Regions from separate parts of the Bacillus pretiosus genome, predicted to be linked through region 2. Evidence: riboswitches for the same ligand, from Rfam matches in the RefSeq annotation. Region 2 holds a riboswitch; the other holds the start of a gene.

Region 1 (3,430 bases), 620 kb from region 2:
TTTTAGGTGGCTGTCTACTTGGGGAATTATTGTTTAGAGGTATCATTTTACGATTTAAACTAAGCTATATTATATCTTTATTATTATATTTACTTTTAGCTTGTAGTATTGTTTCAGTAACAGTTGGGATTCCAACTACATATGAAGATTCTAATATTTTTTTCATGGGAATAACTATGATTTGCGCTGTTACATTCTTTGTGGGCCGGAATATATCGGAAAAAACAAGTTAATAATGGAGTGACAGAATGAAATACACTTGTCCGTGCTGCGGGTATAGAACAATAGAAGAACCACCAGGTAACATATGAAATTTGTAATATATGTTATTGGGAAGATGATGAGGTTCAGTTTAACGGTCCTGACTTTGAAGGCGGGGCGGATGAAGTTTCGTTAAGACAAGCACAGAAAAATTTCATTACATTGGGTGCTTGCGAGGAATGTTTTGTGCAATCAGTTAGAAAGCCAAATAGTGAAGATGTGAAGGACGCTAGTTGGAAGCAAATTTAGTAAGTAAAATGTTATTACTCAATTTATCAGGAGTAATAACATTTTTTTTATGCAATGATGAAAGAATTAACGCCGTCTTATAAGATAAAATAGTAAAGATGATACAGTAATAGGAAGGCCAGTATCCAGAAAAGCTTTTAAATAAAAGGATAGAAAATCTCTGTCATTAAACCACATAAAGAATAAATGATTGTAGGAAATACCTAACAGTATAAATAAAGGAATACCGATCTTTAATTCGTGACTTCCTTTTATTTTTCTATAACAAAATTCACCTAATAAACAACCGATAAGAACAGGAATGCTTCCAAGAATTAAAAACATAATAATAGATACCCAAATCGGTCCCCATGAATCCGCATAATTTGGAACTAGTGTATACTGTAAAACGTTCACAATGATAGAAAAAACCAGTAAGCATATTAAATAACTAATAGAAAATTTTTTCAATGGAATCATCCTTATAAAAGTTCACTTTATTTTTATGAACATATAAACCTCTTTGAATTATAGATTAAATATATAAGGATAATCAATTTGTATGCATTTCATGTTTATGGATATATTTTCAACGAATATAAATGTATAGATGTATAGTCAATTGTGAGTATTTGATGTTATCATATTGAATGATATGGAAATTTTTAATAGAAGAAGCAACGAACAATTCAAAGGTAATGAAGCCTTTGTGGTATAAAGAAAATATTTATTATTACTCAGCGATATTAAAAATAAGATACGTATTTATATAAATTTAGTAGAAATGGGGGTTTTAAAAAGGAATGAGTATAAGTATAACAAGGCAAAAAATTTTAGCGGCCGCTTCTCAAATTGTGCAATGTAAAGGGGTTGCTAAGTTAACCTTAGAAGCGGTAGCAAAAGAGGCGGGGATAAGTAAAGGTGGATTGTTGTATCACTTTTCAACTAAAGAAGCTTTAATAGAGGGCATGATACTCAAAGGGACGGAGGAGTATCAAGACGCTATTCACAATAAAGTAGCGGAGGACTTAGAGAAGAAAGGAAGGTGGGTACGTTCTTTTGTAGAGGAAAGATTAAGTAATGAGGGAAGAGTAGAAGAGCTGGGTAGTAGTATGATGGCAGCATTAATGCTAAAGCCTGAATTACTTGAACCGTTAAAACAATCATTTCAGCAACTGCAAAATAAAATAGAAAATGATGAGATAGATTCAGTTTGTGCCACAATTATTAGATTAGCGGCAGATGGATTATGGTATTCGGAATATTTAGGGGTTGGAAGACTAAGCCCCGAATTAAGAGAAAAAGTGATTCAAGCTCTTATTTTTAATTCATATAAATAGAATATACGAACTATATAATGTAAAACAATTCACCATTGCTTATTTAATGCACTGGTGAATTGTTTTTTTTTATTAGAAAAATAGAACAATTTCATAGAGTATTGAATTATAACCGTCCAGACGGTATAGTAATATTTGGTTTAAGAGGAAAATGAAACAAAAAAAGAATAAAAAATATTTTTAGCACACTATTCGAAAGGATAGGCCGCAAAGCTTAGAGTCTACGGTAATACATATTGGTTACTAAGATCGTCTGGTTGCACATTTTTGATGCAACCGGACGGTCTTTTTTTGTTATATAAATATAAAAAATAGGAGGGAATTATGCAAATGAAAAGTACTAAGAGGCATATTTCGATGGTTTCATTAGTTTTTCTAGTATTATTTTCAGTGCTAAATGTGTGGGCTCCAGTTATTCAAGCCGCTGTGATAAAAAATCCAGTGGACGAGATTAATATCTCCCGTACTGATGGTACAACGTCTGAACCATATCAAGCCTCAGATGGCATGAAAGTAGAAGTGAAGTGGTCAGCTAAAGAAAAAATAAAAAGTGGAGATCAATTCACAATTGATATGCCAAAAGAATTTAGAAAAGATCTTATGAATATGAGTTTTCCTTTAAAAGATGCTGAAGGAAAAACAGTTGGTACATGTGAGATGAAAAAAGGTCTATTGACATGTACTATGGGTGATTACGTAGAAGGAAAGAATAACGTTAAAGGTTCTTTATTCGTAGAATTCTACTTTGGGCTAGAAGCATATGATGGTGTCAAAGAAATTCCATTAGAATTTAACGTTGATGGTCAAATCGTAAATAAAGAAGTAAGTGTAAATAATACGACAGAGAGACCGAAGCCACATCCCAATACAGATAATCTATTGAAATGGGGTTCTTATAATCAAGAAGATCCATCAATTGCTGATTGGCTTGTATATGTAAATGCAACTGGAACAGAAATGCAAGATCTTAAATTAACAGACACATTAGGACCTGGGCATGAATTAATTACAGATAGCTTAGTATTAGAAGAGGCTGTATTTGAAGATGGCTATGCACCAACAAATATTAAGCCAGCAGATTTATCTAAAATTAAAATCAATGCAACGAAAACTGGATTTACAATTGAATTTCCAGACAGTTCAAAAGGTTATATTTTAAGATATAAAACAAAGATTACCAATCCCGCTGCAAAGCCTCATAAAAATACAGTGAAATTAGAAGGCAAAAATATTAAAACTGAAGAAAAAGTAGGAGAAGTATTCGTAAGTGGTGGGGGAGGAACTGGTTCAGGCGACGATCATCCACCTAGTATTGAAAAGAATATAGTTGATGAGAGTGGTAAGCTTGTAGAGAATCAGCAGTTAGCGCAAATGGATCAACCTATTCAATATCAAGTTGGTACACATATACCAAACGATCCTCCTAAATACACATCTATGGTAATTAGTGATGATTTAGAAGATGTATTAGAAGTATTAGAGGCAAAAGTGTATGATCAAAATGGCCAAGATATTACTTCTAAAGGAACACTAAAGATAGATAAACAAAAAAGTGAAGTAACATTTACGTTCGGTGAGAGTTTTGACTATAAGTCATATGA
Region 2 (3,430 bases):
AGTTTCCGTTAAAGAAAGTATCTCCCATCCAAGCGATACCGAAAATAGCAACAACAGCTGTTGCCCCCGCTTTAAAGACGTTACCAGACACGATGCTTTCTACATTTGGTTTGCAGAAAATAATAATAAGAGCTGCGATAGTTAACATAACCATTTCAATTGTGTTTGGCATGGAAAGACGAATTAACTTCCCGGCAACCATCCATCCTGGACGAAGTGCTTCAAATGAACCGAGAAGTACGACAAGGAAAGTTCCTACTAAGAAAAGGATAACGGATAGTTTAGCGCCTTTTAAACCAACAAATTCTTTCTTCTCTTCAATTTTAGGAATCATTCCTTCTTTTAAACGTTTCAAGTATTCAGGGTCTTCATTTAATTCTTTCCCCATTTTGCTAGCAACAAATGCAGCTACCATACAAGCGATGAAGGTAGAAGGAATACTTACTTTTAAAATATCTAATAAGGTGATTTTATAGTCAGCTAGCATTGCTAAAAGTGCAACTGTTGCAGCTGATATAGGGCTAGCTGTAATTGCTTGTTGGGAAGCGATTACGGCAATTGACATTGGTCGTTCCGGTCTAATCCCAGATTCGCGAGAGACTTCTGCGATAACAGGAAGTACAGAATAAGCAACGTGACCAGTTCCTGCGCACAGTGTAAATAAATAAGTAACAATTGGAGCAAAGAATGTAATGCGCTTTGGATTTTTTCGCAATGCTTTCTCAGCTAGATGAACAAGGTAGTCCATTCCTCCAGCAGCTTGCAGTGCACCGGCAGCTGTAATTACTGCTAAAATCATAAGCATTACATCAATAGGAGGAGCTGTAGGTTGTAAGTGGAAGACAAAAACAAGTATTGCCATACCAACGCCACCCATTACTCCTAGACCAACTCCGCCTAGGCGTGCGCCAATAAAAATGCAGAGTAGTAACGTAAGAAATTGTAGCCAAAACATGATAAACTACCTCCGGAATTCATTAGTTAAGATATATTTGAATAATTTAATTTGAACGAAAATTAAAACAAATACCCAAAATAATCCTTGTGTTATATACATTTTTTATTATATAACACAAGAAATGTAACATTCACGAACTTTGTTAAATTATTTCGAAAAAATAATACCTTGAAACTTTACATTTGCATCTCTAAATAGGTAGACATTTTAATTCTTATGTTGTAATCTTTGATAGAGAATAATTTAATTCTCATAGAACTCCCATATCGTTCAACTCGTTCAGCGAGAAAGGCAAACTGATGGAAACATTAGGACGCAAAACTACAGGAGCTAAGGTCGAAAGGCTATGCTAGCCAGTTACCGGACGGATAGGGTTGGTCTTGACCAATGCTCTTTTCATTGGTCTTTTTTTTGTTTATAAACAAATGAGAGCCGTTATCGTTTATTAATAAGGTGTATATTTTAATAGCGTTACTTTATAGTAAGTTAATTAAGAAAGGTGATGTTAATGAGAAGATATTGGCATAAACTATCATTTCTTCAAAAAAATGTATTGTTAACTGTGTTAGTTATTTTGACGCTTGTCGGTACTATGGGAGCGTTAAGTTTTAACATGTTTCAAAATAGCATGATGTCTATATTTGAAAGGCATTCTTTTGAAACAGGAGATACGGTATTACATAAATTAGACGCAGAAATATTGAGAGATGTTGCAAAAGACCCAACAGCAGAAAGAGAAAAGAGAGAGAAGTTAACAGAGAAATTAGATGAATCAACGGAAGAATTGAACAGTGTTGGACAAACCTATATTGTTGGAGCGAAAAAAAATGAAAAAGGTGAGCTACAAATCATTGATTTATCTACAGGTTTAGCAAATGTTGTTGAAGTAAGGCCGGGAGAATATTATAAACAACCAGACCTTTGGATGAAAGCATATGATAAAGTAATGAGCACAAAAAAAGCAAACATGACAGAAGTATATGAAGACGCATTAGGAACATGGGTAACGATATTAGAGCCAATTAAAGATGGAGAAGGTAATATTGTGGCACTTGTTGCAGCTGATGTAGATGCTTCTATTGTTCCTAGTACAAAAGAAAAGTTCATTATACAAGGTTTAATGTTTATTTGTATTTCTGTTTTAATTGCAACTTTTATTCAATTCTTAATTGTGCGTAACGCACTTGCTCCATTGCGGGATTTACGTGAAGGATTGCGCAGAGTCGGTGAAGGTGATTTAAGTATTAAATTAGAGGAAAGACCAGATGATATTGGTATTATTAATGCGTATTTTAATAATACCATTGAGAAGTTTAAAGGAATTATAGATAAAGTGAAGCAGACAGCAGAACAGGTTTCCTCATCTTCGCAAGAATTGTCAGTGAGTACGAAAGAGAATAGTATGGCAGTCCAAGGAATCGTAAGTTCTATAGTTGAGTTAAGGGCTGGCGTTCAATCACAAGAAACTTCAGTACCAAAGTATTTAGGTATTGTATATGAAATGGAAGATAGGATGGAAGAGATAACTAATATTGCAAAACAAATGGCGAAAGAGTCTGAAGGTACGACGCATCATTCAGTAAAAGGAAATGGTGTTATTGAACAGACGATTAATCAAATGAAAATAATACAAAATGCAGTACAAGATTTATCTTCTATCATTCATTCTTTGGAAACAAGATCAAAAGAAATTAGTGATATTGTAAATGTAATTACAGGTATTTCAAATCAAACGAATTCGCTAGCTTTAAATGCTTCTATTGAAGCTTCACGTGCTGAGGCAACCGGAAAGGGATTTGCCGTTGTTGCTGATGAAGTGCGTAAATTAGCAGAGCAGACGGAAGCATCAGCAAAAGATATAGCGAAATTAATAGGGGAAACACAAGTTGAAACGGAAGAAGCTGTTGTTTCAATACAAAAAGCTTCAAAAGAAGTAGAATCCGGAATTAAACTTTTTCAAAGTAGTGGTGCTTTCTTTGAAAAAATTTCAAAATCAGCACAATCTGTTACAAATCAAGTTAGAGTTGTTTCTAGCAATTCAAGTGATATATTGCAAAATAGCCAAAATATTGTTCGTGTTGTAAATGAACTATCACTTATTGCAAATAAGTATGCAAATAGTAGTAATAATATTGAAGAAAGTATGAAAGAACAGGAAATGTCTGTACAAGATATAGCTGAATTAGCTAGTTCTTTAAGCTGGCTTTCACAGGAGTTACAAGAGTTAATAGGGGAATTCAAAAGTTAAATGAAATGATTATACGTGCTTTTGTTTGTTCAATAAAATAAATCATGCTACAATGAAAACGAATTAAGGACCGGGGAGCCAATTGGCTGAGAGGATGTAAACAAACATCGACCCTCAACCTGATCTGGATAATGCCAGCGTAGGGAGTTACTTAAAGTGATGTAGCATATGTTATTCTATAATAACTTGCATACAAGGCTTTCCTACGCAGTAGGAAAGCCTTT

Evidence for each region. A riboswitch is a leader RNA that binds a small molecule or an ion and turns the genes downstream of it on or off. The one in region 2 is predicted to bind cyclic di-GMP.
Region 1: linked by a shared signal. The riboswitch ahead of ACU8YW_RS05570 (SpaA isopeptide-forming pilin-related protein) and the one ahead of ACU8YW_RS02285 (methyl-accepting chemotaxis protein) in region 2 are both predicted to bind cyclic di-GMP.

Annotation. Positions count from the first base shown of each region.
Region 1 covers NZ_CM129593.1:1,059,992-1,063,421, forward strand. Annotated here, with positions in the region: partial or broken gene ACU8YW_RS05550 (hypothetical protein) at 1-252, shown strand, start outside; partial or broken gene ACU8YW_RS05555 (CPCC family cysteine-rich protein) at 249-510, shown strand; gene ACU8YW_RS05560 (hypothetical protein) at 577-960, opposite strand; gene ACU8YW_RS05565 (TetR/AcrR family transcriptional regulator) at 1,293-1,829, shown strand; cyclic di-GMP riboswitch class I at 2,002-2,094, shown strand; gene ACU8YW_RS05570 (SpaA isopeptide-forming pilin-related protein) at 2,154-3,430, shown strand, end outside.
Region 2 covers NZ_CM129593.1:440,222-443,651, forward strand. Annotated here, with positions in the region: gene ACU8YW_RS02280 (anaerobic C4-dicarboxylate transporter family protein) at 1-955, opposite strand, end outside; cyclic di-GMP riboswitch class I at 1,239-1,323, shown strand; gene ACU8YW_RS02285 (methyl-accepting chemotaxis protein) at 1,467-3,206, shown strand; TPP riboswitch at 3,268-3,369, shown strand.